Rubinisphaera margarita: one gene and its partners. The protein of the gene in region 1 interacts with the protein of each later gene in a pairwise test. Links are inferred from orthologs where the notes say so. Each region holds a gene or a part of one and is shown on either strand. Other genes may lie near its edges.

The links.
Region 2: the proteins of dnaB (region 1) and L1A08_RS07635 interact in binary tests that used the Escherichia coli proteins (3 or more experiments, as listed by UniProt). The link is inferred for Rubinisphaera margarita from one-to-one orthologs.
Region 3: the proteins of dnaB (region 1) and dnaA interact in binary tests that used the Escherichia coli proteins (3 or more experiments, as listed by UniProt). The link is inferred for Rubinisphaera margarita from one-to-one orthologs.

The regions. Positions count from the first base shown.
Region 1 is NZ_JAKFGB010000007.1:179,251-189,133, reverse strand. The notes cover bases 6,072-8,990. They hold dnaB (replicative DNA helicase), read right to left. Parts: upstream 8,268-8,990; coding sequence 6,876-8,267; downstream 6,072-6,875. Other genes in these bases: rplI (50S ribosomal protein L9), read right to left, coding at 8,462-8,968; L1A08_RS03015 (SDR family NAD(P)-dependent oxidoreductase), read right to left, coding at 6,086-6,889. Outside these bases: L1A08_RS03040 (sulfatase-like hydrolase/transferase), read right to left, coding at 1-1,159; L1A08_RS03035 (glycogen debranching protein), read left to right, coding at 1,337-3,397; L1A08_RS03030 (LptF/LptG family permease), read right to left, coding at 3,478-4,656; L1A08_RS03025 (Hpt domain-containing protein), read left to right, coding at 4,984-5,334; L1A08_RS03020 (hypothetical protein), read left to right, coding at 5,490-5,999; ssb (single-stranded DNA-binding protein), read right to left, coding at 9,110-9,610; rpsF (30S ribosomal protein S6), read right to left, coding at 9,719-9,883. UniProt on the Escherichia coli protein: The main replicative DNA helicase, it participates in initiation and elongation during chromosome replication. Travels ahead of the DNA replisome, separating dsDNA into templates for DNA synthesis.
Region 2 is NZ_JAKFGB010000010.1:96,754-106,631, forward strand. What follows is about bases 6,543-9,456. They hold L1A08_RS07635 (ATP-dependent helicase), read left to right. Parts: upstream 6,543-6,962; coding sequence 6,963-8,951; downstream 8,952-9,456. Other genes in these bases: L1A08_RS07630 (serine/threonine protein kinase), read left to right, coding at 6,543-6,790; L1A08_RS07640 (NAD(P)-dependent oxidoreductase), read left to right, coding at 9,233-9,456. Outside these bases: ATP-dependent zinc metalloprotease FtsH, read left to right, coding at 1-1,863; L1A08_RS07610 (PQQ-binding-like beta-propeller repeat protein), read left to right, coding at 1,972-3,273; rpe (ribulose-phosphate 3-epimerase), read left to right, coding at 3,315-4,067; L1A08_RS07620 (histidine phosphatase family protein), read left to right, coding at 4,176-4,748; accD (acetyl-CoA carboxylase, carboxyltransferase subunit beta), read left to right, coding at 4,783-5,625; more of L1A08_RS07630, read left to right, coding at 5,906-6,542; more of L1A08_RS07640, read left to right, coding at 9,457-9,878. UniProt on the Escherichia coli protein: Rep helicase is a single-stranded (ss)DNA-dependent ATPase involved in DNA replication; it can initiate unwinding at a nick in the DNA. It binds to ssDNA and acts in a progressive fashion along the DNA in the 3' to 5' direction.
Region 3 is NZ_JAKFGB010000014.1:101,361-111,234, forward strand. The notes cover bases 3,399-6,308. They hold dnaA (chromosomal replication initiator protein DnaA), read left to right. Parts: upstream 3,399-4,055; coding sequence 4,056-5,561; downstream 5,562-6,308. Other genes in these bases: L1A08_RS13275 (GNAT family N-acetyltransferase), read left to right, coding at 3,399-3,468; L1A08_RS13285 (MFS transporter), read right to left, coding at 5,579-6,308. In the rest of the region: L1A08_RS13265 (ATP-grasp domain-containing protein), read right to left, coding at 1-501; L1A08_RS13270 (vWA domain-containing protein), read right to left, coding at 505-2,322; more of L1A08_RS13275, read left to right, coding at 2,500-3,398; more of L1A08_RS13285, read right to left, coding at 6,309-6,925; L1A08_RS13290 (MBL fold metallo-hydrolase), read left to right, coding at 7,133-8,527; L1A08_RS22740 (hypothetical protein), read left to right, coding at 8,698-8,820; L1A08_RS13295 (hypothetical protein), read right to left, coding at 8,841-9,874. UniProt on the Escherichia coli protein: Plays an essential in the initiation and regulation of chromosomal replication. Binds in an ATP-dependent fashion to the origin of replication (oriC) to initiate formation of the DNA replication initiation complex once per cell cycle.

The DNA of each region.
Region 1 (9,883 bases):
TTTGCCAGAAGTGATCCTGTTCCGGTGTCAGCTTGCCGTCGAGATGCATCTGATACCAGACTCGCGTGGTCGGGGTCTGGAACATGTAATGCACGAACTGGCCATACGGACGATGCGGCTGGAACTGACGGAGGTAGACGAAACGCTCATTCCGCACGCTGCGAACCAGGTCGATGCGTTCATCCATGCGTCCGCGGAACCCATAGATGTAGTCGGGGTCTTCGGTGGCGAATTTCCCGGCGAAGGCTGAACCCTGCAGCATCTTCGGAGGCTCGATCCCGCAGATGCTCAGCACCGTCGGAGCCAGATCCACGAAACTCACGAGTCGTTCCGAGACACCATTAGCCGAATATTCTTCGGGAGCGAGATGCTCGTACTTCTTCGGGAAGTAGACGATCATTGGCACATGCAGCCCGCTGTCGTAGGGCCAGCGCTTGTGCCGCGGCATGCCCGAGCCGTGATCCCCGTAATAGAAGATGATGGTGTCTTCGAGCAGGTTGCCGTCTTTCAGTTCCTTGATGTTGTTTCCGACCTTCTCATCCATCTCGGTCAGCTTGTCGTAATACTGAGCCCAGTCCTGTCGCACTTCGGGTGTATCGGGGTGATACTTCGGAACCGTGACGCCGGCCGGATCGTGAATGGCCGAATGCGGTCGTTTCCGCAGCTGGCTTTCGTGACTGATCGTATGATTGAAGACGGCGAAGAACGGCTGGTCACCTTCCCGCTTCTTCCAGTGCGCATTGCGGCTGCTCTCGTCCCAGACTTCGCCCGGCTTCTCGAGGTTATAGTCCTCTTTGCTGTTATTCGTGCAGTAGTAGCCGGCTTCGCGCAGATACTGAGGGAACATCTTCAACGCCTGAGGCATGTTCAGATGCGACCGCATATGCTGCGCTCCCATGCTGGGAGGGTACATGCCGGAGATAATGGTCGTCCGGGCCGGGGCACAAACCGGGGCATTCGACCAGCAGGTGGAATACCGCATTCCCATCTTTGCAAACGCGTCGATGTTCGGTGTCGTGGCATAATCGTCGCCATAGCAGCCGAGCTCGATGCCGTTGTCTTCACTGGTGATCCACACGATATTCGGACGATCAGCAGCCAGCGAGGATGCGAACGGAACCAGGGTGAGCACTGTAAGAGTGAAGGCGAGAAGTCGCATATTCCGATATCCGTGGAACAGGGTGCAGGACGGGGCGAAACCGGGAATGAACGGCTCCTTGTTTTCATATGGCCGGTCATTGATCCATCATTGCGAACTGGTGAACTGGCCGCAAGTCATCTATGGTGCATGACTGACAGGACAACGTTCGCAGCCAAAACAGTGAAGTGGAACACGATGATTAACTGGCATCAGACGGAGGGCTGGCACGATCCACCCGGAGTCAGCTGGATTGAAAAGCAGGAAGCCTGGAATTTCGTGCTGTATGCCGAAAAGGCATCCCGGGTCCTTCTGATGCTGTTCTCCCAGGACGACTACTACACCCCGGAGCTGGTGTACGAGTTCGATCACTTCGCCAATAAGTCCGGACCGGTCTGGCATTGCCGCATTCCGAAGTCGCGAGCGCCGAAAGCCTTCTACTACGGATACCGGGTCGACGGCCCTCAGAAGAACGAGGCGGGGTTCCATCGTTTCGACTTCGACAAGCTCCTGCTCGATCCGTACGCCCGCGCGGTCCACTTCCCGCCCGACTTCGACCGGGAGCTGGCCAAGAAGCCCGGCTGCAACATCGGCCGAGCGCCACTCGGGGTGATCGACACCGACGATGCGTTCGACTGGGGTGATGATCACTATATTCGCCACGATTCCGATCTCGTGATTTACGAGATGCATGTTCGCGGTTTCACACAGAATCCGAACTCCGGGGTCCCTGAAGTCCGACGCGGCACCTACGCGGGTATTGTCGACAAGATTCCACATCTTCGTGATCTCGGCGTGACGGCTGTCGAGCTGATGCCGGTCTTCCAGTACGACCCGGCCGAAGGGAATTACTGGGGTTACATGCCGTTGAACTTCTTCGCGCCGCATCACGAATACGCGATGAACCACGAAAGCCGCGATGTCCGGGATGAATTCCGAACGATGGTGCGTGAACTGCACAAAGCGGGCATCGAAGTCATTCTCGACGTGGTCTACAACCACACCTGTGAAGGCGACGATCGCGGCCCGAACTACAGCTTCAAGGGAATCGGCAATGCGATGTATTACATGCCGACCCCCGGCGCGAACGGAAAGGCGGACTTCGCGAACTTCTCCGGTTGCGGCAACACGCTCGACGCGAACAGGCTGGCGGTGAAAAAGCTGATCGTCGACAGCCTGAAGTACTGGCGGGACGAGATGCATGTCGACGGGTTCCGTTTCGATCTCGCATCGATCTTCGCCCGCCGCAGCGATGGTTCAATCTCGATGGATCGACCGCCAATCTTTTCGCAGATCGTCACAGCCGAAGACTTCCTCAACGTGCGGTTGATCGCCGAACCATGGGACGCGGCCGGAACCTATCAGCTCGGCTATTCGTTCCCCGGCTGGCTGTGGATGCAGTGGAATGGGCGCTATCGCGATGCGTTGCAGCGATTCGTCGCCGGCGAACGCGGCATGGTTCCCGAACTCATGACCCGGATCTACGGGAGTGCCGATCTGTTCCCCGATGACATTCAGCACTCCTGTCGGCCCTGGCAGTCGGTGAATTACATCTCATCTCACGATGGTTCCACGTTGAATGACCTGGTCACCTATCACGGAAAATACAACTGGGACAACGGCGAGGAGAATCGGGATGGCTCGCATGAGTTCAAGTGGAATTGCGGTCACGAAGGAGAAGAGAAAACTCCCGTCGAAGTCATGCACACGCGGAGGCGGCAGGTCAAGAATTTTCTGACATTGCTGATGATCTCTAATGGCTCCCCGATGATTCGCATGGGCGATGAGTTCATGCAGACCCAGCATGGGAACAACAACGCCTACAACCAGGACAACGAAACGAGCTGGGTCGACTGGTCCCGCAAAGAACAGTTCGGTGATATCTTCCGGTTCACGAAACTCATCATTGAGTTCCGGAAGTCTTTCAATTCCATCTGCCGGTCCCGCTTCTGGCGGAACGAAGTCAGCTGGTACGGACCAGAAGGGCATTGCGATCTGAGTGCGAATTCTCAGGTGCTGGCGTTCAGTCTGATTGGAACGCAGCACGATTGTCGGGACCTGTACGTGATGATCAACGGCTCGCCGAATCCGGTCGACTTCAAGATCATGGAAGGCTCCGCCATCACCTGGAAGCGGATTATCGATACCGCTCTCGAGTCCCCTCACGACATCGCTGAACCGGCAGGCTGGCAGGTTCTGGACAAGCCGACCTACGAAGTTCGCGATCGATCGATCGTTGTGCTCTGTCGGGATACGTAGTCAACTGGAGTCGATTCGGCCGGCGGGGGATCTAGAGTCCAACCGGCCGGGTCGCGTGGCAGCAGGTTCTCGGCTCCGCTCTAGTTCTGCATCACCCTGCGGAGCAGATACAGACCGACGACACCTGTGACCGCGTTGGCGACCCACATGACCCAGGCGGCATCGAGAGTGCCATTCTTCGCCTGGTTCATTGAGAGCATGACCATCGGGTAGTAAATGAACACGATTGGCATGAACACGATGAAGAACGTGGTGAGAAACTGTTTCTTGGCCTGAATGATTGAGAACGGACTCCCCACCAGGACGAAGAAAAAGCAGCTGCCCGCCATCGCGAATCGCCCGTGATATTCGGCCGCCAGCTTATGCCGCCGTTGCGTATCGACCATTTCGCCCTGAATCAGGTCTGTGAAGTCCTGCATCGTGAACTCTTCGAAACGTCCGGTCGTCAGACTCATGGCGGCTGAAATTGCCCGCTCGGACGTCCGATACTCTTCGACGTCCTTCAATCTGGCCAGCTCGGTGGTGATGTCTTGAGCGGCCATGTGACGCGCCTTGCGTTGCTTGTCGATCATCGGCAACGGGAACGGATATTCTTCTTCACGAATCCACGCGCCCCGTCCGTCAGACATGTGGATATATCCGCCGACGACGCGAATCTTGGCGAGCCGCTCCTGCAGGTTGAAATGAATGTTGGCTGAGTCGGCCTGGATGGTAAACGTGCGTCCGTTCTTGGTCGTGTAGCGAATTGTCGGCTTGACGAGCGTCTTGTCATCGATGTCCATCACGGTGATGACCAGCCCGCCATTGGCGTCGATGAACTGGTGATCGCTGCGAAGCTGATCGAGAAAGATCTTTTCCATCTTCAGGAGCACGGTTTCCTGAATCTTGTCGATCGACCAGGGAATGACCTGGTCGGTCAGGACGAGTGATCCGACGCTCAGGCAGGCTCCCATTAGCAGGGAAGGCCAGAGCAGCGAGAGGAGATTAATGCCTGCGGCTCGGGCGGCAATCAGTTCCTGGTCTCCCGACATGCGTCCATACACGACCGTTACCGTGAGCAGCATGGTGGCCGGAATGGTGATCGGCAGAAGGCTGTAGATCACATAGGGAAGGATCTGCAGCACTTCCATTGGCCCCAGGCCGTTTTCGGTCGCCTGTTGGAACACGCCAACGAAGACCAGCAAAATCGAAATGGCCAGCAGGACCATGACGAAGACGCGTAGCAGCTCGAGCGTGATGTATCGCTGTAACAGACGCATTGAGGCAGGACTGGAGAGAATGTGGCAATCAGAATGGAAGCGGACTAATAGGAGAATCGTCCGTTCAAGGTCAAGATCGGATGCTGTCGGTTGTGCCGTCTGAGACACAGGGGTTGTTCGCCATCTGGGGCCCGAAGTGCAGAATCAGTATTTGTTTTCAGGGGATTTCCGCATGTCATCGTCCGACGCACCAATTTCGGCCTATGTTTGAGATGCGTGCAGGGCTGAGCGGTCCTGTCAAGAACCATGGCCGAGCCTGGGACTCGTCCCGAGCCGGTTCGTCAGCCTGGCTGGCGGTGCATTATCTGAGTTGAGGGGAACTCACAAATGCTGACTGATTCTCAAGTAACGTCGAAGATCGCCGATTCCGCCAGCTTGCAGTCTACGCCTGTACGGTCACTGTACGCCGCAGACGAAGACTTTCAGGAACTGCTCGAATACTTCGTTGGCGCACTTCCGGAACGACGGATGCAACTGCTGGCAAACCTTGAAGAAGGAGATGTTGCCATGCTCAAAGGCATCGCTCATCAACTCAAAGGAGCCGGAGGGGGCTATGGCTATCCCGGTCTCACCGACGTCGCCCATCGCCTCGAAACGATCTGCAAGGCGGGACACACACGGGAAGTCCCGGCAGCCGTGCAAAGTTTGATCGACTATATGGAACGGATCTGCCTGTAACGGCAGGAGTTCCGGACACGCAAATATCCCGCCCCGGTGACTCAGGTTCGGGTTGCAAGCAGTCGGTCCGCACGTCACGATATGTGCACGGTGCATGATCTTTGTATGCAGTCTGCTTTGCAACTTCTGAGTTAAGGTGTCTGGTGATGCGCGTGATGTCTCAATCAATGGTTCAGCGGCTCGTCTGTTCCCTGGCACTGGTCGGAATCGGATATTTCCTGGGAACTTCGGACATTTTGCAGCCGTCGCACACCGCGGCTCAGCCTCCGTCCACCAATGAAGACGAGCAAAATCAGGCGATCCCGCTGGCGAACGAAACCGTCCAGCAGATCCAGATGGCCTCAGAAGCTCTCACCCAGGCCATGGAAACGCTGCGACTCGAAGGACGCTACAATCCGGCAGCTGTCCCAATGAATCCGTTCCTGATTCTCACCGGCGGCGGCGACGCCATCGAAGATCTGGAGCAGGGGAATGGCGTCGATCCAATCACCTTTGCCCAGCTGTACGCCGGAATGGCCATGCGGGAAGTGGGTGACGAAATTTCCCGCGACGAGCAGAATCGGCTGCTCTACAAAGGTCGGCTGATCCGCATGTACTCCATCGAGCGGATGCAGAAACGGTATGAGATGCACCAGAGAATTCTCGAAAAACGTATCCTGCCGTAAGCGTCATTCCTTAGCTGTACGAGCATCGACGCACAACCCGGTCGTTCCGGCGGCCGGGTAATTCAGGCTGCGTTCCGCGGGCCGGGTCAGCGTTCGGCCCCGCCATTAACGTAGAACACCTGCCCGGTCAGATAGTTCGCCTCAACGGACACCAGAAACCGCACGCAGTGGGCGATATCTTCAGGAGTCCCCCAGCGTTTGAGCGGCGTTTCTCGAAGAACCCGCTCCTGCCACGTATTGCCGGCGCCTTCCCCCCACGCGGTGCGAATCCATCCCGGGGCGACGCAGTTCACGCGAACATCCGGAGCAAGCGAAAGAGCCAGGGAGCGGGAAAAGCCCATAATGGCGTTCTTGGCCGTGGCGAACAGTTCACCGCTATCGCCTTCCATGCCCCGTTCGGCCTGATCCCAGCCAATGTTGATGATCGTGCCTCGCTTCGATTCCATGAACCGCTTGCCGGCCGATTTTGAAAGCAGAACCGTGCCCCGCACGTCGATTTCGAAAAGACGCTGCAGTTTGGTCTCGTAGGGCCAGTCACGAGCTTCGCCAGTCAGCAGATCGACGCCGGCATTGTTGATCCAGATGTCGAGCTGAGGAAAAGCCGTGAAGGCATCCTCGACGAGTGTCCCGGCGGCGGCTTCATTGCTGAGATCGGCCTGCAACAGAACCGCTCTTCGTCCGCAATCGCGGATTTGCCTGGCCGTTTCCTCGGCTCCATCGCGGTTGCTGTTGTAATGGACAATCACGTCGGCTCCGCCGGCGGCGAGTTCCAGCGCGATGGCTCGACCGATGCCCGATGACGAGCCGGTTACCATCGCGGCCCGGCTGTCGAGACTGGCGAATCGTTCTTCCGGCATGGCTTTGTCCGATGGGGAATCAGAAGCCGTCATCGACCCATCCCCCTTCGGGCTGAGACAATGGACTGTAATCGGCGAATCGCAATTGCTGTTTCACCCAGGTCAGGTGGGCGTCACCAATCGGACCACTTCGGTTCTTGGCGACAATCACGAACGCCTCGCCCGGGCGGTCCTCCGGATCGTAGGCTTCCGGACGATGCAGGAACATTACGACGTCGGCATCCTGTTCAATGGCCCCCGATTCTCGCAGGTCGGCCAGTCGCGGTCGTTTGTCTTCCCGCTGTTCCACGCCTCGGTTCAACTGGGCCAGAGCGATCACCGGAATATCGAGGTCCTTGGCCAGGAACTTCAGTCGCCGGGTGATCGACGAAATCTGCTGTTCACGAGGCTGATTCTTGTCCTCGGCTTCGATGAGCTGCAGGTAGTCGATGATCACGATGCCGATATCGTGCTGGCGCTTCATACGACGTGAAACCGCCGCGATTTGGGACATGGTTCGTCCGGGGGCGTCGTCGATGTAAATCGGGAACTGGCTCAGTTCGGTCGATGCTTCCAGCAGGGCATGGTGATCCATCTCGTCGAGATTACCCTGACGAACCTTGTGACCATCGACGCGGGCGTGGATACAGAGCAGACGTTCGGCAAGCTCCGCTTTCGACTGTTCGAGACTGAAGAGCAGGACCCCACTCTTGGCGATGCCGGAAACGGCCAGGGTCGAGTTACAGACAAACGCCGTTTTTCCCATGGAAGGGCGGGCGGCAAGAATAATGAGTTCCGAAGGCTGATAGCCGCTTGTCAGTTCATTGAGTCCGAGGAAGCCGGAGTGAAGTCCACTAACGGTTCCTTCCTGGTCACGGCGGCTGTTGATGCGGTCCCAGGTTTCCATGAGGATCGATCGCATGTCGATCCGACTGAGCGATTCCTGCTGCTCGGCGATCTGGAAGATCTTCTGCTCGGAGCGGGAGAGAATATCGTTGATATCGTCCGGCGAGTGGTGAGCTTCCTTCAGGATCTCATTGCAGGTGTAAATGAGCTGCCTCTGGAGCCACTTTTCCCGAACAATTTTCGCGTAGTACTCGGCATGGGCGGCGTGGGGCACCGTCTCCATGATTTCGAGCAACTTGGCGACACCGCCGGCCGAATCGAGAGAACCGCGTTTGCTCAGCTCGTTGGCGAGCGTGACCGCATCGATGCCGCGGTCACCCCGCTCGTACATCTCGGTGATCGTACCGAAGATCCGGCGGTTCTGATCGTCGTAGAACTGGTCGACATGCAGGATGCCGAGCACCTGATCGACGGTATCATTCACCAGCATCAGGCAGCCGAGAACACTGTTCTCAGCATCCACATTGCTGGGAGGACGCATGCTGGTCAGGCTCTGCATCGCATTCTGTTTTGTGTCGGTCGACATGGACGCTCCTGCAAGTCGAGGCGACTTCGGCACTCAGCAACCCCGGTGTTGGCCGAGGTCCGAAAACGGATTCGGTATTCGCTGAGGGCGTAAAAAAGGGATGTCGATCCCTGAGAGAGTCGACACCCCGGATTCTCTGCGACTGGTCCGGGCATCGTCAGTTCAGGCGACGTGCCGCGGCAAACAGTCGATGCTTACTTTCGGCTGCTGACGGGCACCACCCAGACTTTGACGTCTGAGCTGACTTCGGGGTGCAGCTGCAGCTTAACGGTGTACATGCCCAGTTCCTTGAGCGGACCGTCGAGGCGAATGTGTTCCGGCTCAACCGGATAACCAGCGGCGATCAGGGCCTTGCTGATGTCGGCACCCAGAATGGAGCCGTACAGGTGGCCTTCTTCGTTGGCATTCGCTTCCAGGGTCACCGAGTACTTGGAGACCGATTCGGCCAGCTTGCGGGCACCGCCCTTACGCTGCTTCTCGACTTCCTGGAGGCGAGCACGGTGCTCTTCAACAGCCTTCTTGTTTTCATCGGTGGCGATCGTGGCCAGTCCGTGAGGCAGCAGGTAGTTGCGAGCGTAACCCGGCTTCACGCGAACGATTTCGCCCTGCTCACCCAGAGAGGGAACGTTTTCTGCCAGCAGCAATTCGACCGCACCTCGGGTGCGTGGCGAATAAACTGGTCTACGTTTGACTTGACGCATAATCACACCTTGAACGTCTGGATTGTAAAAGTATCGATAGATCTGCCTGGTCGCGTCTTCCTGAGTTCTTCCCTGAAATCGGCAAACACGCAGCGAAAATTGTTGTCTCTTCGGTTCCCGTCGTCGTTTTTCGGCCGTTCTTTAGAACGGAACGTCGTCTTCGGGGCCACTGTCGTAAAAGGAGTCGACTGGAGAAGGGGGCATGTCATCGTCGCGAGACGAGTGAGCCGAGCTTCCGCCCCCTTGAGATCGCTGAGATCCCGCGGGACGTCCGCCGCCACCTGCACCACCACCGCCGCCTTCACCACGTCCGCCCAGCAGCTGCATTGTCTCACCGACAACGCGAAGTTTGCTGCGCTTCTCACCCGACTGTTTGTCTTCCCACTGATCGAGCTGGAGTCGTCCTTCGATCAGCACGGGGCGTCCCTTGGACAGATATTCGCCGGCCACTTCCGCCTGGCGTCCCCAAAGTGTGACGTCGACGAAGGTGGTCTCTTCCCGCTTCTGGTTCGACTGTTTGTCAAACCATTGACGGTTGACGGCCAATCCAATCTCACTGACGGCCGTTCCACCGGTGGTGTAACGCACCTGTGGATCGCGTGTGAGGTTTCCGACAAGGATGACCCGGTTAAAGCTGGCCATGGTTGAGCTCCTGGTTCTCCGTACGTTGCCCGTGAGAAACGCGAGTGCCTCGTGGCAAAGCGTCTGTTCGACGGGCCGATCCGGTCTTCAATGAGCAGCAGGAACAGATCAGGCGTTTGCGGCTTCTTCTGATTTGTTCTCTTCGCTCTTCTCGCTTTTTTCGTTCTTCTCGCCCTCTTCGCTGCCGCCTTCTCCCTCTTCGGAATGGCCGTGGCTGGCGTGCTCGTCAAGCAGAGCGTGAGACATCGGCTCGAACAGCTGTTCAGGCGGAAC
Region 2 (9,878 bases), on another replicon or contig:
CCGGAAGGCACAACGACCGATCCGACCGAAGCGGCACCGACTCCGGCAGGCGATGAAGACATCGTGATTGGAAACACGAACGGTGCTGCGGAAGACGACTCGACGTCTCAGGCCCTGATCAAGTATCGCATTAATATCGTCGGGATCCCCGATGAAGTGCTCGCCGGTCTGAAAACCAAGCTGAATGATAACGACATCGAGTACGACGGCTCCTCGCCGCCCGCTCAGATCGAGTCGCTGCTCTACCTGCTCTTTCTGGTGCTGTTCATCCTCTTCTTCATCATGATGTTCCGGCGAATGGGCGGAACCGGCAGCGCCATGTCGTTCGGCCGCACCCGCGGCAAACTCGTCTCACAGGAAGACATCAAAACGACGTTCGGGGATGTCGCCGGGATCGATGAAGCGGTCGATGAACTGCGGGAAGTCGTCGAGTTTCTGCGGACACCTGCCAAATATCAGGCACTGGGCGGGCGGATTCCTCGCGGCGTGCTGCTCGTCGGACCTCCGGGGACCGGGAAAACGTTGCTCGCCAAAGCCGTCGCGGGTGAAGCCGGCGTGCCGTTTTATGGACTTTCCGGATCCGACTTCGTCGAGATGTTCGTCGGCGTGGGAGCGGCCCGTGTACGGGATACATTCCAGCAGGCGATTCAGCGGTCGCCGAGTATCATCTTCATCGACGAGCTCGACGCGCTCGGAAAAACTCGCGGCAGCGGCATGCCGGGCGGACACGACGAACGCGAACAGACGCTGAATGCCCTGCTCGTCGAGATGGACGGTTTCGCCTCCGACCAGTCAGTTATCGTGATGGGAGCCACCAACCGCCCCGAAACTCTCGATCCCGCGCTGATGCGTCCCGGCCGGTTCGACCGCCATGTGCTCGTCGACAAACCGGACTACAAAGGCCGCGAGCAGATCCTCAAAGTCCATGCTTCGCGGATCAAGCTCGACAACAGCGTGAATCTTGGTCGCCTCGCCAAATTGACCCCTGGCTTCTCGGGAGCCGATCTGGCCAACCTCGCCAACGAAGCTGCTCTGCTGGCGGCCCGGAAGGACAAGAAACGGGTGGGCATGCCGGAGTTCGAGGAAGCGATCGAACGCGTCATTGCCGGTCTCGAGAAAAGCACCCGCATCATCGGCGAAGAAGAGAAGAAGCGTGTCGCCTACCACGAATGTGGCCACGCTCTGGTCGCCTGCTGTCTGCCAAAGACTGATCCGGTGCACAAGATTTCGATTATTCCCCGTGGCTTCGGAGCCCTGGGCTACATCCTGCAACGGCCAGCCGATGACCGTTATCTGGTGACACAGAGTGAACTGGAGAACCGCATCTGCGTGATGCTGGGAGGTCTGGCGTCCGAACGAATCATTTACAACGAGCAGTCCACGGGAGCACAGAACGATCTGGAACGTGCCTCTGATCTGGCTCGCCGCATGGTAACCGAGTTCGGGATGAGTCCGAAGATGGGAACCGTGAACTATTCGACAACCCGTCGGTCGCCCTTCCTGGCTGGCAGTGGAGGCTCAGCCGATTACGAGCATGCCCAGGACACGCTGCGGGAAATCGATCAGGAAGTGAAACGGATCATTGATGACTGCATGGCTTCGGTCGCCAACATGCTCACGACGCATCGCGAAATTCTGGAGCATATGACCCGCGATCTGATCGAGATGGAAGTCATGGACGCAGCTCAGCTGGAGAAGATCCTGAACCAATACCCCGATGGTCCGCGGATTCTGTCGACCTCACACATTGATCCGAATATCAATCACGGCCAGGAGATGAGCCTCCACGATCACGAGAAGCCAGCCGAACCGCAGGCCGCCCCTGATTCCGAAGAAGCGTCGGAACCTCCTCAGGGGTCCTGAGTGAATTGTGAATCCCGCCCGGATCGAGTAATTTTCACCAGACTCGGGACGACTCCTGAGCGTCCCGATCGAGCCCCGCCCCGACCGAACTTGCAAAAGGAATCCCCGATGCAGCTTGCCAGCCGTCTGCTTTATTCCGCTGTTGCCCTGACATTTTTCACTGGCGTCTGCCCGGCGGCCGACTGGCCCCACTGGCGTGGACCGGGAATGGATGCGAAGTCCTCTGAAACGGGGCTCAACTGGAACTGGGGCGAAGACGGCCCCGAGCTGGTTTACAATGTCGAAGGCTTCGGCAGAGGCTACGCCAGCGTCTCGATCGTTGAGGGAACGCTCTACACGACCGGCAACACCGAAGATGGCGGTCAGGCGGTCGTCGCCGCCGACGCGGCCAGTGGACGAATCAAGTGGAAGACTCCGGTCACCGAAGCCAATCCGGAACACAGCTATCCCGGTTCCCGCAGCACGCCGAGCTTTGACAACGGCAAGCTCTACATCGTCGCGTCTTCCGGCAAGATCGTCTGCCTCGATGCCAAAGGCGGATCGATTCAATGGGAGAAGGACTTCAAGAAAGAGTGGAACGGCAAGATGATGTCCGGCTGGGGATATTCGGAATCCCCGCTGATCGATGGCGATCGTGTCCTCTGCACACCTGGCGGACCGGATGCGATGATCGTCTGCCTGAACAAGAAAGACGGCTCGGAAATCTGGCGGTCAGCCGTCCCTGAATTCACCGAACCGGATCTTGAGAAACGTGAAGGCAAGGACGGAGCCGGCTATTCGTCGATCGTCGTTTCCAACGGAGCCGGCGTTAAGCAGTACGTTCAACTCATCGGACGCGGCGTGATCGGCATTCGGGCCAGCGATGGCGAATTCCTCTGGGGTTACAATCAGGTCGCCAACGAAGTCGCGAATATCCCGACGCCCGTCACCAAAGGCGACCATGTCTTCGCAACATCCAGCTACGATGGCGGTGGAGCAGTCCTGCTCAAGCTGAGCAAGGATGGTCGCGGCGTGAAGGCCGTTCCGGTCTACTGGCTCGCCAAACGGACATTCAATAACCACCACGGCGGAGTCGTCCTGGTCGACGGCTACATCTACGCCGGCCACAACCAGAACCAGGGTTTCCCGACCTGCCTCGACTTCGAGAGTGGGGAAATTGAATGGGGCGGCGACGGACTTCGCGGCGAGGGCAAAGGCTCGGCTGCCATCGTCTTCGTCGATGGTCACGTGATCTTCCGCTATCAGGACGGTCGTGTCGTCGCGATTGAAGCCACGCCTGAAGAATATCGAGTCAAAGGCCAGTTCATGCCGGTCTATCAGGAAGACAAGAGTTGGGCCCATCCTGTGGTCGTGGACGGTAGACTGTATCTCCGCGAGCAGGACCGCCTGATGTGCTACAAACTGAAGTAAAGCGACGACACTCCGGCCGGGTGGCACAAACAGGAATGTCTATGCCACCGTCCACGGCGACGGAGCTGTCGGGAATTACAGATGCTCAACCGGAAATCAGAATCATGAATGAACGGACCAGGTCCCTGCTCTCGAAGCGACCGCTGATCGCTCCTTCGATGCTCAAGTGCGATTTCGGGAACCTTGAAGCCGATGTCGCACGCCTGGAAGAGGCAGGGGCTCCGGTTCTTCACTGGGATGTGATGGACGGACATTTTGTCCCGAATCTGTCCTACGGAGCGATGGTGATCGAAAAGATGCGTCACCGGACGGAACTGCCGTTTGATGCCCATCTGATGATCAGTGATCCCGCGAAGTACCTCAAAGACTATGTCAACGCCGGCTGCGATCTGATTTCGATTCATATCGAAGCGGTCCCCGAGCCGGGCGAACTGCTGGAGACGATTCGCTCCCATGGCTGCTCCCCTGGTCTCGTACTGAACCCCGGTACGCCGGTCGAACGGATCAGTCCCTGGATCTCGGCGTGTGATTTGATTCTCGTCATGAGCGTGGAGCCGGGTTTCGGCGGCCAGAAATTCATGCCTGTTGCACTCGATAAACTGTTCCTGATCAAGGAGTTAATGCGAGACGACCAGTTGCTCTCCATTGACGGCGGGATCGGACTGGAGACAATTCAGTCTTGTGCCGAGCGAGGAGCCGATACGTTTGTCTGTGGAAGTTCAATCTTCGACCATGAAGACTATTCCGCAGCGGTTTCCGGCCTGTTGGCTGCAATCGATCGCCCTGCCGGCTAGAATACCCCGCCTGGCAGCCGCACCTCGGGTGTGGCTCCAGCTCTCAAAGGAATGACGCCTCAGCCTGCGTGGCTGTCGCCCCATTCGTTGTTTTACAACGGTTTATCTATGTGCCAAATCTTTCTGGTTCGTCCTGGACAAACCGATTATGATTGCCAGCACAGAGTCCAGGGGTCCCTGGATCTTCCACTCAACGAGGACGGATTCCGGGAAGTGGAATCTCTGATCGATTGCCTGGGAGATCGGGAAATCGACTTGATTCTGACCGGCCCGTCGGATCCATCATACGGCACGGCTCAGATTCTCTCTGAGAAGCTCGATGTGCCGCTCAAGTCAACCGAGTTGTTGCGGAACCTGAATCAGGGACTCTGGGAAGGTCTTGAGATCGACGAAGTTCGACGCAAGTTTCCGACCATCTACAAGCACTGGGAAGATGCCCCGAATGAGGTCCTCATTCCCAATGCCGAACCGATCCAGGAAGCGTTGAAACGAATCGACAAATTGTTAAAAAAATACGCCCGGAAAGATCGTCAGATCCTGATCGTGGCCCAGGAACCACTGGCAACGATGTTTGCCTGTTGTGCCGAAGGTCGCAAGGTCAGCCTGCATCACCAGGCCGACACGACGAAACGCTGCGAACTGCAATCGCTGCACGTCCCTGGCAAGCCGGCGCAGAATTGAACGGAATAACGCACTTGTGGGTAAAGCATTGTCGATGACACGAGACGAGGCGGATGCAAACGGGCGGCCACAGAAGCGGGGCGTACCGGAAGGGCTCTGGCTGAAATGCCCGGAATGTCAGTCCACGGTCTTCCGTAAACAGGTCGACCGGCTGCTCGGCATTTGTCCCGAATGCGACTATCACTTCTACGTTCCCGCCCGGACCCGAATCGAGCAGCTTGTCGATGTCGGCAGCTTCGAGGAATGGTTCGCCGACATCCGCTCGGTCGACCCGCTCGGCTTCGTCGATTCCAAGCCCTATAAGGATCGTCTGATCTCCGAACAGAAGAAAACCGGCCTGACAGACGCCTGCGTTACGGGTCGCGGTTATCTTCGTGGACGCCCCATTGTCATTTCGGTCACCGATTCCGCTTTCATCATGGGAAGCATGGGCTCGGTTGTCGGAGAGAAGCTGACTCGCGCCACCGAGAAAGCGACGGAACTGAAGTTGCCACTCGTGATCGTAAGCGGTTCCGGCGGCGGAGCCCGTATGCACGAGGGGATTCTCTCGCTGATGCAGATGGCCAAAGTCTCAGCCGCCCTGGCCCGCTACCATGAAGCCGGAGGTCTGTTCATCTCCGTGCTGACGAACCCCACGATGGGTGGAGTCGCCGCAAGCTTCGCCTCACTGGGCGATCTGGTTGTGGCGGAAGCCAAGGCACTGGTCGGATTCGCCGGCCCCCGCGTGGTTCAGGCCACCGTGAAGTCTCCGTTGCCGGAAGGCTTCCAGACCAGCGAGTTCCTGCTCGCACACGGCTTCATCGATCGCATCATCCACCGCAACGAACTGCGAACGGAGATCGCGTCGTTCATCGACTACTGCGAAATCAAGCCGTAAGTTCCGAACGTCCGTGTCGATTGCAGGCTGGGACTGCCAAAGGCGTATCTCAGTTTTATGGACCCGCAATGCTGGGATACGGCTGCGCCTATCCAGCCTACAGGGCGAGCCGGGACCGCAAGCCAGCGAACCTCACGGAGTCACATTTCCGGCAAACCTGCGACGATCCACGATGTTGCTCATCCCGTGGGACGCCGGCTTCTGGTAAACTTGAGGGACGATCTGGAGAACTCTTCGCAATCCCCGGGCGGGCCAGCCTGAAACGTATCATGGAAGTGCCATGCAACTGTTGAAGAATCTGTTCCAGCGGCAGCCGTCCGGTCCGCCGCGAGTGAACTTGAAATCGCGATTTGAGCTGATCTCCCAGATGGGCATGGGAACAATGTCCAAGGTCTGGAAGGCCAACGATCGCCAATCGCAGCAGTTCGTCGCTCTGAAGATGATCGATCGCGATGCTCTGGAGAAAATGAACGCCCGCTTTCCCGGCCTGTCCCGGCCCGAGGAAGGTGCCGTCGGAATGTCTCTGCAGCACCCCTGCATCGTCAAGACGCTCGAGTACGGCCTGAGCACCGAGAACGAGCCATTCATCGTGATGGAATACATCGACGGTTTCGGACTCCAGCAGCTGGTCGAACTTCAGAACGAAACACTCGAACGGTATCGGATGACCTGGATCATCAAAATGGGCGAGGCCCTGCACTATTTCCACGAACAGGGCTGGATCCATCGCGATTTCTGCCCCAAAAACATTCTCACCACCGCGAATGGTCAGATTAAATTGATCGACTTCGGACTCGCGGTCCCGAATACTGCACCGTTTCAGGCACCCGGAAACCGCACCGGCACAGCCGATTACATGGCTCCGGAACTGGTCCGGCGGCAGAAGACTGATCAGCGAATCGACGTCTATTCCTACGCGGTGACCTGCTTCCAGATGTTCTCCAATCAGCTTCCCTACGTTCGAGGCAAAACGCTGGATCAGATTGTTAAGAACCTCAACCGTCCGCCGAAAGAGATCCGTGAGGTCGCTCCGGGCATTCCCGATTCTGTCGCGCAGATCATCATGAAGGGTCTCGAAAAGAATCCCGATGACCGCTGGCAGTCGGTTCAGGAAATGACGACGGCCTTCCGGGCTCTGGTCCGCAAAAAGCCGAAAAAGGGCTGATTCAACGTGATCAGCTGACAACTCGGAAATTCCGAGACAATGCCGGGGACTCCTGCGGTTCAAGCAGCTATGATGTCTCCCCGTTTGCGGCGTCCCCAAGATCCCACCGCACGCTCTCGATCGCCACTCGCTCCATCCCACGGCTTTCCGGCCGTTCAACACGAAATTCGCCATGCAGTCCAGTAAGCTTCTCTCCTCGCTCAATGCCTCGCAGCGAGATGCCGCGACGACATTCTCGGGACCGCTGCTCGTGCTGGCGGGAGCCGGGACGGGGAAAACTCGCGTCATCACCACGCGCATGGCCCTGCTGATCGGCCAGGGCGTTCCCGCTGAGCGTATTCTCTCAGTCACGTTCACCAACAAAGCCGCCAAGGAAATGACCGAACGGTGCACGAACCTGATCGGTCGCCGCAAGACGAAGCCCTGGATTTCAACGTTTCACTCGCTCTGCGTGCGAATCCTCCGCGAAGAGATCGAACCACTCGGCTTTCGGCAGAACTTCACCATTATCGATCGCGGCGATCAGGAGTCGATGGCCCGGGAAGTGTTGCGTTCGATCCGCGTGCAGGACTCGGCTCTCAAGCCGGGCGATCTGCTTTCGATCATCAGTCGCTGGAAGTCAGCCGGCGTCTCCACCAGCCAGGCTCCCGATGCCGCCACGGACGACCGTGAGTTTCTCGCCGCGATGGCATACCGCAAATACTGCGATCGCCTTCGAGCCCGTAACAGCGTCGACTTCGATGACCTGCTCCTGCTCACCGACAAACTGTTCAGCGAGTATCCGGACGCTCTGAAGCGACAACAGGATCGTTTCGATTATGTCCAGATCGACGAGTATCAGGACACGAACCAGCTGCAATTCCGGCTCGTTCAGGCGATGGTCGCCCCGCATAAGAATCTCTGTGTGGTTGGTGATGATGACCAGTCGATTTATGCCTGGCGCGGAGCCGAGGTGAAGCACATTCTGTCGTTTCAGACCCATTTCCCGACAGCGAAGGTCGTTCGGCTCGAAGACAACTATCGCTGCACCGATGAGATTCTGAACGTGGCGAACCGCCTTGTCAGTTACAATCGGGAACGGCACCGCAAAGTGCTGCGATCGACCAAACCAGCAGTTGAACCGGTCCGCTTCGAGAAGTTTCCCGATGAAGTCATCGAAGCCGAGCGGATTGGGCTCGAAATCAGCTATCTCATCGCGAAACGGAACTGCCAGCCGTCCGACTTCGCCATTCTGTTCCGCACCAACGAGCAGCCGCGGGCCTTCGAATCGGAACTCCGTCGTCGACAGATTCCGTACGTGATTCTCGGCAGCCAGTCGTTTTACGACCGTAAAGAAGTTCGCGATCTGCTGGCCTATCTGCGCGTGATCGTTCAGCCGCGGGACGAATCGGCGCTGCTGCGAATCATCAATACGCCCGCCCGGAACATCGGGACTTCCACCGTCGAAAAGGTGATGCAGCGGGCGATCCTGCAGGGAGATCCCTTTTTCAAAGCCGCCCAGGATGCGACAGCTCGGGGAGACCTGACACCGCGCGTTTCCCAGGCAATTACGAACTTCGAACAGAAAATCGAGGGCTGGCGAAACCGGTTCCTGCGAAGTCCGCAGACATTGGCTCAGTCGTTCCGACAGCTGGTCGAAGAATTGAAGTACCGGCAGGAAGTGGAAAAGCTCTACAAAGAGCCGGCCCAGGTCACCACGCGGCTGGAATCTATCGAGCAACTGGCCGATGCCCTCGACGATTATTCGCGTCGGTCGGCCAAGCCGAGTCTGCATCAGTTCCTCGATGAAATGACGCTCAACGATCGCGACGAATTCGGCTCCGATAACAAGAAAGAACTCGAACGGAACGCTGTCAAACTGCTGACGATCCACAGTGCGAAGGGACTTGAGTTCCCCCGCGTCTATCTGGTCGGAATGGAAGAGGGTCTCCTTCCGCATAAGCGTTCGGTCGAGGGAACGCGGCAGGATATCGAGGAAGAACGACGCCTCGCTTACGTGGCTGTGACCCGGGCTCAGGAGTCGCTGACAATGACCTTCGCCGAAACCCGTCGCAAATGGGGCAAACCGCGAAAGACGATCCCGTCCCGTTTTCTCTTCGAAATGCGAACCGATCAGCAGAACGACGAAGCCATGGCCGAAGAAGAAGCGGCTGCCGAATAGTCGCCTGCAACGGGATGCCTCAGAGGTGTACCTCTGAGTCGCGTCCGCGACAGGAAGCAGGTATCCCGCCGGTCTTGGGGTTAAAGTCGAGGGATTCAGGACGCCGGTCACCGACTTCCTGTGGCTTCGTCCCCGAGACGCACGCGTCTGGGCCATCCGTTCTTCGATGGCATTCTGGATCAGCGACCGCGAATCAGTCGGTGGAAATCGGTTTCCCACGTCCGGAATGCCGCTGGCTTCTCCGCATGGGCGTGCAAATGACAAATTAGCGAACTATACTGATCGCTCGACTTTTTCGACGCTCCGCCGCTCTCACAGCGACTCGCCGGACGCTTGCGTCATCGACATTTTGCAGACTGAATAGACAGAGACCTTACAGAACAATGCCGCAACTCACGATTCAGCCCGGTCAGACGAAAATTGGATTCATTGGGACAGGCGTGATGGGCCGCAGCATGGCCGGTCATCTGATCAAAGCCGGATTCAGCCTCTCGGTCTACTCGCGGACCAAAGAGAAGTCGCAGGACGTGCTCGATCAGGGTGCTCAGTGGTGCGACAGTCCGAAAGCAGTCGCCGAGCAGTCCGATGTCGTTTTCGCCATCGTTGGCTTCCCGAAGGATGTCCGCGAAGTCTTCCTCGGCGAACAGGGAACGCTGGCCGGTGCGAAAGAAGGTTCTGTGCTTGTCGACATGACCACGAGCGAGCCGTCGCTGGCTGTCGAAATTTACGAAGCCGCCAAGGCCAAGGGCGTGCACGCTGTCGATGCCCCGGTTTCCGGAGGAGACATCGGAGCTCGCAATGCGGCTCTTTCAATCATGATTGGCGGCGATGAAGACGTCGTGACCGCTCTGAATCCCTGCTGGGAAGCGATGGGAAAAACGATCGTCTATCAGGGCAAAGCCGGTTCCGGCCAGCACACGAAGATGG
Region 3 (9,874 bases), on another replicon or contig:
TGCGGTTTCGAGATCCGTGACACGAATCATCCCCCGCCCTTCGGCTCCGAACAACGGCTTGGCGACGACATCTCGTCCCAGTTCTTCGAAGGCGACGAGAGCCTCCTCTGCGGTTTCGCAGCTGATGCTTTCCGGCACCGACAACCCTGCGGCGGCACATCGCGACAGCGTGAGAAACTTGTCGATGGCACACTCAATCGCTTTGGGGGGATTGATCACTCGAACGCCCTGCTGCTCCAGTGTCCAGAGAAGATCCATTCGCCAGATCACCTGTTCGAGCGAACCGGGCGGCATGGCCCGCACGAGGCAGACGTCATAGTCTGTCAACTGCCGTGGAGGATCGTTTTCGGAGAGCGTGCAAACGGAAATTGATCCGGTCGACAGGCGGCATCGCAGTTGATCGAGCGTGAAAACATCGCAGTCATGCCCGCGGCCGTGTGACGCCGCGAACAGTTGTCGATTGAAGTAGCTCTCAGGCTGGCCAAGGACGAGGACACGCATTGCTCAACGAGCCTTCGTCATGCGACCACGCAGCGTGATCCAATCGTAAATCAACGCGAACACCACGAGCAGGATGCCAATGACGATCAGCCATGAAAACGGATTATCGAGGTGAATTCCGAGCGGCGGCGCGGCGGCGCGGGGCTGTCGTTGACCGGGCAACAGCTGCGTCAGGTTCGACTCTTCTCGGTCGAAAAAGTTCACGGCAAAGGTGCCGATCTCGGTCTCGCCGTCCTGGACGGTGTAAAGTCCGACTTCGCGGCGGGGTGGGATCTCGATCGATTCCATGCGAATCAGAGACTTCTCCGTTCCCTCGTGCACCAGCAGCAGATCATTCTCGGCATCGAGCGAAGCCGGTTCGAGCGTGAGCGGAATCGATTCTTCCAGATGAAAGTTCCAGCGGCGAAAGCCCGGCTGACTGTTGCGACATTGTTCGATCAGATTCGTCCAGAAAATCGGCCAGTCCGGGCTCTCGGTGAGATTCGAAGCGGCCAGATCGATATTCATGATGTAGGCATTGGCGGCCGTTCCCGTCTTCTGTCCAAGCAGAAATGTCGATCCCGCGCTGACCAGCGGAACCAGACCATCAGGGGGAGGCTGAACCCCGCCCCAGACGACCCCCCCCAGAACGATTTCGTTCATCAGCGGATGCTGCTTTTCAACCAGATACGGACCGACGAGCATCTTTCCGGTTTCGTCTACGGTCCCCGGATTCAACGGCCCCATTCCCAACCACCACAGGGAACGTTCGGCTGGTGGGGAATCGACGGCCGGCGCCACAATCAGATCCGCGTCGCCCGGGTTTCCGAGCTGGGCTTGGGGCAGCACGCCGAGAATCCGTTGAATCGGCTCGAAGGCCGAGTGATCGGAAGGCAGCGTCAACGCCACTGTCACGAGGCGGACTTCCGGCTCCATAAGAATCAGTTGGTGATCGATTTCAAGCGGATCATTCTCCGCCTCGGCGGTGAGTCGCAGCTGTCCAAGCCCCCCGGGAACAGTCCACTGAAGAGCCGTGTCACGCCCCGGCGTCAGGTCCACGGTCTCTTCGATGACTTTGTGGTCGCCCGCTACGCCCGCCAGCTGAACCTCCTGCTCGTCTTCTCCGAAGTTGACGAGCCGAACGTAAACGGTTCCTTCTCCGGTGTCCGCATCAAACATCCAGCGAGCTGTGGTGATGGCGACGTTGCCGAGTTTCCGGCCGAAGGAGACCGTTTCCATCCGCTCCGGAACCGGCACGGCCTCGCCGGGAAGATGATCGGTCAGAAAGACGAACCTCCCCTCCTCGCCGGCCAGCTGAGCTCCCAGGTCCCAGGTGGAGGCGAAGTCGTGTGCGGGAGCCTGAGGCTGCCATTCTTTCAATGCGTTCAGCATCTCCGGCCACTCGGCTCGGGGGCCGGCCAGCAGCGTTGGTCGCAGTCCGCTTTGCAGAACAGACACCACGCCGCCTCGACCGATGCTCTCTTCCTGTTCGCGAATCCATTCCAGAGCGCGTTCCCGGCTTGATTGTCCGGAACTGACAGCCGCCATGGACGCGGAATCGTCGAGGACAAGAACGAGGTGGTTCCGTGTGAGATTTTCATTGCTGCGGGGATCGGCCAGCAGCAGGGAGATCAGCAGCGCAGCCAGCAGTTCCAGAATGAGGGATCGCGTAATCGGCAATCGTTCGCGGCGGCGACCGGGGGAGTCTTTCTTGGTTTCCTGTGTCCAGAGATGCAGCCCGGCCACCTGCAGCGGCGGAAAGCGACGATGATAAAGATGGATGATCGCGATGACGGGTAAGGACAGCAGGCCGAGCAATCCCCAGGGATTGGCAAAATACATTCTTCATCCCCTGTGTTACCCGGATGCAAACTCTGCGAAATGGATCGACTTGAACGTTTACCCGATGACTGGAAAGCACCCGCGACGGTTTGTCCGGAATGCGTTATCATTTCCGACAAACCTTTGAGTCCGTTGATGACAAACCGCCACCCCGCGGCTGCGACCAGGTGATCATTCATGATGTCGTACACCATCCGTCCGGCGGAAACAACTAACGAACGTCGGCAGGCGTTAATGCTGCTGATGCACGAAGCGGATCGGCCGTCGCCCGACGAGGACATCGCTGAGGCACTGAAACAGGCCGATCGCGGCGAGATCGATTTGTCGCATCTTCTTATCGCTGCGGCCGACGAACAGGAGACGGAACGGAAGTTCGTTATTTTCGGCTCGATCCTGATGATTGTCCAGCCTGACGCCACCGGCCTGACCTGGGCTCCGATGCTTTGTGACGAGATCGCGACACGAAAAGACTCTGCGGCGATCCACAACGCGCTCATTGAAGCGGAAGTGCAAAGAGCCCTGGAAGCCGGTTGCACGTATCTGCAGGCCAGTGTCGGCTTGAAACAGGACGACCGGGCGGCGAGTCTGCTGAGGAATGGGTTCGTGGAACTGGGCAACATGGCTTTCATGCAGCGGCCATGCCCACGCGGCCTACAGAGCCTATGGCGATCCAGCGACAGCGGATCCGACGTCGAGCTCATCCCCTACTATCTGGCGATCAACGACGAGCAGCTGGCCACACTCATCGAGCAGACCTACGAAGAATCGGATGACTTCCCGGAGTTGCAGGGATATCGGACCGGCCTGCAGGCCGTTTTGTCACATCGAGAACAGGGAGAGTACCAGCCGAATCAGTGGTACGTCATTCGCACGAACAGGGAACCCGTCGGCGTGCTGTTCTTTTCCGGTCACGAAGAGGTGGGACAGGTCGAGTTAATCTATGTGGGAATCATTCCCCGATTCAGGAAACAGGGGATCGGAAAAAAAGCGATTGCACTGGCGTTGAGTCGGCTGGACGGCGAAAAGAAAACCGTCTTTCTCGGCGTCGACATCAGAAACCGGCCTGCAGTAAAGGTTTACAATTCGCTGGGCTTCATCTCCATCACGACTCAGCGCGTCTTTTATCGAATGGTGCAAAAACAGTAGCGGGAAACCCACCATGTTTTGGACATCGACCGAGAGTCCACTTCAGCGACTGCAGATGCTGCAATCTCATACCGTGGAAGACCTTTCGCACTGCCGCCGCTGGTCTCCAAAATCTGACCTTCTTAATCTCATTTTTACATTTGACAGACCGCCGCAGATCGATAGGATCAGTCCCGCTGAGTGAGAACTCCTGAGACCTCGCAACGAAGCTTTCCCCGTTCCCGTCGATCGACAAAGAATGGGAATTTTCCGAAAGTTTGCACAGTTTCAGGACCCTCCGGCCGGTCGGCCGGATCAAGCCTTTCCGTCATTATTTTACTTGCCGACGTAATCATCTAACGATCATCAGAATCCAGTCCTGCAGAGCGGTTTTTCTGTTCCTGCCCGCTGGCGTTCTGTTTGCTCGGAACTGAATCCCGGGAAATAGACTTAGCGAACGAGTCTATCAGGGTCACCCGCTGTACAAGGATGTGATTTCAATCACAGTGCTCCCTTGATCTCTGTCTCCGCCTGCGGACAGATTCTCTGAACGGACCTGCCAGGGTCCTGATCGTGGTCGTTGATCATGTCGTACATGGGGACGCACGATGCCACCCGAATGGAGTCATTCGAGCCATGAAGTTTCCACAACTGATAATGAGCCCTGCAGTCGACTGGCCGAACAGTTCCAGCGACGACTGCGAAGTGTCATCGGGGAACTGCGCTACGAAAAATGGTTTCACAATCGCACGACCGCGTCCATTGCAGGAGATGTGCTGACAATCGGGGTGGCCAGTCCATTCCTGATGCAATGGATGCGAAAAGAGTTCCAGCAGCCCGCCATGCTGGCCGCCCGGGAGTCTCTCGGTCTTTCCGCACAGGTTCGGTTCGATGTCGATCCGGCAGCAGCCGCACAACTTGCGGAGATGCAGGCCCGTCTCGACACTGATTCCACAGCAGTAGAGTCGCCGGCCAGTGCGACAGTTCCGCCAGCGACAGTTCCGCTGAACGGAGCGACTCCCGCTAGTGATGCGCGACGGGATCGACCAGCCGCCAATCGCCTCGCGCCGCGTCGACGCCGCTTCGCCAGCCTGGATGACTTCGTCACCGGGTCGACCACGCACGTCGCGCACTCGATCGCCAAAATCGTCGCCGAGCACCCCGGCGAGCAGTACAACCCGCTTTACTATTATGGTGGAGTCGGGATTGGCAAAACGCATTTGCTCGAAGGGATTCACCGCGAGGTTCGGAAGCACTATCCGGACTGGAACGTGTTGTCACTCACGGCTGAAGCGTTCGGCAACTACTACACGAAGGCGCTGCAGGAGCGATCGCTTCCCGCCTTCCGAAAGCGGTTCCGGTCGGTCGATGTGCTCATCGTTGATGACATCGATTTTCTGGATTCCAAGAAGGGATTCCAGGAAGAGTTCTGCCATACGTTGCAGGAGCTGATTTCGTACGGGCGTCAGGTTGTGCTCGCAGCCGACCGGCATCCGCGGATGCTGACGCATGTTCGTCCGGAACTGAGCACCCGGTTTCTTTCCGGACTGGTCACGCGGCTCGAAGCGCCCGATCTGGAAACTCGCAAACAGATCGCATCCCGCCAGTGTATGAAAATGTCTCTGCCGGCCACCGAAGATGCGATCGAGTTCGTGGCGACCAAGTTCTCTCGAAACGTGCGGGAACTTATCGGAGCGCTGAACTGCCTGCAGACTTATCATCATCTGACGAAACGGACCGTCGGCATCACTGCGGCCCGGGAGGTGTTGAAAGATCTCGAACGTGACTGCATGCGAATCGTGCGGGCGACCGATATTCAGCACGCTGTCTGCAATTTGTTTGGTGTGCAACAGGAAGACCTGATCTCACCGCGCCGTTCCCGAAACCTGTCGCAGCCCCGAGCCGTGGCCATGTATCTGACCCGCCAGTGGACACAGGCTGCCTATCACGAAATCGGCAAGCAGTTTGGCGGTCGAAATCACAGCACGGTGATGTCCGCCGAGAAGCGGATGAAAGAAATGCTGGCTCGGAACGAATCGATCCAGATCTCGACCCGTCAGTGGTCGACTCAGGAAATCGTCTCCACACTCGAGGAACAACTGCAGGTCGGCTGACCGCCCGCTCAAGGCGGTCAGGCTTCGGACCGAGAGTTGTCGAGTTCGAGCCGGGGTTCATCCATCCGGAAGGTGAGTACGCCGGAGAGCAGGACGACGCCGGAGATCACAACGAAAATGACATGGTGATTCCAGTCGATGAGATACCCGACCACCGGCGCGAGGAACAACGGTGCCGCCATGCAGACGTTGAGCGTGCTCAGATAATGCGGATGATGTTCTTCGTGGACCAGTTCCAGCACATAGTTGAACATGGTTTTAATCGTCACCGGCGTTAATCCGAGCATCAGGAAGGTGATGGCATACCAGATTCGCTGATCGGGTTCGAGAACTTCCGAGAGTGTGAGCGCGACAAGCGGAACCAGAGCCATGGCGAACGTTTCACAGCGGATCACAATCCGGTAGCCGTAGCGATCGCCGATGTATCCGGTGATCCAGCTGAAGACCCCGACCGAAAGGTTCTGGAGAATGACCCAGATCATCAGGTCTCGCGGCCCCGCATTCAGCACGGAACGTCCCAGCCATTGATAATGCGGGAACAGCAGCATCGTCGACATGAAAAGCATGGCCACGACCGCGACCCGCTGCATCGAACGCTGTTCCCGGAGGGTCCGCCAGACGTTGCGAAACAGTCGTCCCGGATGCGATTCGGCCTGTCCTCTCTCCCCGCGAGGTTCGTGCACGAACCAGAGCAGGAATGACGAGAGGAGAAAGCAGAGCGATGTGACGCCAAAGATGCGGGCGAAGCCGCGGCCATCCGGGAGGGCCAGCCAGTCGGCGAGAAAGAACCAGGCTCCGGCCATCGCGACCAGTGACCCCGCCATTCCGGCCAGCGACATCAGTCGCCCCCGGCGATGCGGTCGGATCAGTTTGCCCTGAAGGGTATTGAACGACAGCTGGTTCACTCCCGTGGTGGCGAAGAACATGGCGTATAGAATCAGAAAGACCACTGGCAGCCACGGCATCGGTTCCCGACCGAGGTTCAGGCAGAGAAACGCCAGGACGCCGAACAGAAACGCCATCAGCATCGAGGTGTTCATCAGCATCCGGGATTTCAGCGGAGCGTTTCGCAGGCTGGCCGACGCCAGCACCGGGGCGACACTCTGGCTGATGCGATTGAGGACCGGCAGACAGCCACGAATCCAGCCGGCTCCGGCGATGGTATCGAGAAAAGCCGGGATGATGACCGTTTCGGTTTTGAAGATCCACGCGAGACGCAGCAGAACGTGGTGAGCGGCCAGAACGAGCAGGTTTCTCAGCTCCCACTTTGCCTTTTCTTCATGCGCATCGACGACGGCATCGGTTTGGCGCAGTACAGCGGGAGGCGGCAACGGGAGGCCCGTCGCTGTTTCGTTCTGACTCATTCCATTACTCTTGGTCTATCGAAGCGATCGCTCGGGAGGCTCCTGATGCGATCGACTGAAGGCGGGAGAACAGCCGCGATCTGACGACTGAAGTGACCTCGAGTCTGAGGAGATCGTCGAACCCTGTCCAGAGTTCAGACTCTTCGGTTAACGATAACGTAACGCAGCCGCCGCAGAATTATAGACCGCTTCCGAGTCGAGACGTCCATGAAACTCACATTCCACGGAGCCGCCGGCGAAGTGACCGGCAGTCAGCATCTGCTCGAATCGCAGGGGCGCAAGATCCTGTTCGACTGCGGCCTGTTCCAGGGGCGGCGAGCCGAGTCGCGTCTCAAGAACGAGAAGTTCGGTTTTGATCCCCGTGATATCGACGTTGTCATTCTCTCCCACGCCCACATCGATCACAGCGGAAACCTGCCACGACTCTATCGCCTCGGCTTTCGCGGCCGGGTCTTCTGCACCCCCGCCACAGCCGACATCGCTGAGATCATGCTCCGCGATTCGGCCAAGATTCAGCAGGAAGATCAGCGATATCTCTCGCGGCACCTTAAACGAGGCCATCCGCCGATTGAACCGTTGTATGACCAGGACGACGTGAACGGCCTGATGGAACTGTTCGAGCCGCTGGAGTTCGATGTGCGTCATGAAATCAACTCCGAGTTTCGGATTCGCTTTCTCAACGCCGGTCACATTCTCGGCTCGGCCATCACGGAAGTCGACCTGGAAGAAGACGGCGACTGGAAACGGATTACGTTCAGCGGAGATCTGGGACGACGTGATCTTCCGCTGTTGCCCGATCCGAGTCCGATCGAACGCTGCGATGTGCTGATCTGCGAGTCGACCTACGGAAACCGGGTGCATCCTCCGAGCAGCGATATCAAGCAGGAACTGCTGCGGATCATGAAAGAAGCTCTCGCCGTTGGCGGCCGTGTGATCGTCCCGGCGTTCGCGCTGGGGCGGACGCAGCAACTCGTCTACTTTTTGAATGAGCTGTACAACTCGGGCCAGCTGCCGCCGATTCCGGTCTTTGTCGACAGCCCGCTTTCATCGCGACTGACTTCGACGTATCGGGACCATCTCGGCAGCATGGACGACGATGTCCAGCGAATGCTCGTCGATGACCTCGACCCCTTTGGCTTTCCCTGGCTGCGTTACATTCAGTCGCCTACCGAAAGCAAGGAGTTGAACGATCGCGAAGGGACGATGCTCATCATCGCATCGTCCGGCATGTGCGAGAACGGACGGGTCGTGCATCACCTCGTTCATTCCATTGCCGAGGAGCGGAACACCGTCGTCCTGATGGGCTTTCAGGCCGAGCATACCGCCGGACGCCGAATTGCGGAGCGACGAAAGACGGTTCGCTTCTTCGACCGCGACTTCCGGCTCAACGCCCACGTCGAGAAACTGGAAGGTCTCTCCGCTCACGCCGATGTGAACGACTTCCGCTGGTGGTTTGAGCAGGCCGTCAACGCCGGTGGAGTCGGACAGGCTTTCCTGGTTCACGGCGAACCCGAAGCCGCCACCGCACTGGCCGACGTCGTAAGAGACTACTGCGACGAAGATCCAATCATCCCTCAACGCGGGGAAAGCTTCGAAGTCTAGAGCGAATCGCTCGCCCGTATGTCCGCATAGACTCGAGTTTTCGCCTGAAACGCGGCAACTTATGCGGACGGAACGGCTACACCATTAAGTGAACTGCTCGAGCAGCAAGTTCAAGATTCGACTGCGGGCGTTTGCAGGAGCAAACTCAGCAGGGCAAGAAAATGGTGCACATGCGACTGCAGGAGAAGCATGAAAATGCTTTGAACTGCCAGGACGAGGCGTCAGCCAGCGATGACTTCACCCTCGACGGCCATTCCCTCGTTGAGGCTTCGGGTGAGAATGACGAGTGGTGATGTGCGTCGTTGGAGGCCGATCAGTTGAACTGGGGGATGACGACGCCGCTGCGGCGTTTCGGGCGGGCCTGAGGCGTGCCGGGTTCCGTCGCGGGGCCCTCGGCTTGAGGATCGTCGATACCGAGGGCGACTTTCAGTTCGATCACAGGCTCCGGATCGAGATAGCGATTAACCAGTGCCTGCGCTTCCTCAGCCTCTTTACGAACCTGGCTGGCGGCAACACGGTTGCCAAGTGCTTCCAGTCGGGTTTCCGCCGCCACGCGAATCAACGTCACCTGCCTGGTGAACAGTTCGGCATTCGGCAGTGTTTCCATCTCTTCGAACAACGCTTTCGGGTCGACCTCCTGCGGTTCGTCGATCAGCTTGCGGATGGCGGCCATCAGTGTGGCTCGTTTGGCCGTTACGCGGAGCAGTTCCGCCTTCAACTGCCCCAATCTTGTCTCGGCTTCGACGCGAGCGGAATCATCGGGCACGGTCAGGTCGATGCTCGCTTCGCTCCCGAGCAGATACGGCACCCGGGCCACGACAACGTCTTCGCTCATTACTTCCAGCTTCACGAGTTCGGTACCAAGTTCCTGAGAAATCTCACTCGACTTGAGTTGAAAGCGGCCGTTGCGATCCGCGAACCGAACCACTGAAGGAACAATCGGTTTCCGCGGCGCCTTCCCATCTTTGTTCTCCGTCTTCTCCGCCGACGGTGCGGCTCTCCACGGAGAAACCAGGACGCGAGCCAGTTGAAAGTCGCGGATGAACTCCCCTCGCGTGCTCACGTGAGTCGCGGACGTTCCGAACCGGCGGGACACCTGATAGGCCATCACTTCCACGCGCCGCCGGGATTGCGGAATCGCGTTGCGAAAGGCCGAATGGATCTGCATCTCGACAAAGGCTCGATTGCGATCGCTAACTTCGAGATACGTCCACGGCAACTCCTGACGCGTAATCAGGTTGCCGTCGCGATCGAAGTACAGCAGCAGGACCTTGAGCATGTCTCCGGGTTCGAGCAGAGCGAACGACTGATCGATCACGCCGAGTTCGCCTCCCATTAACGTCCCGG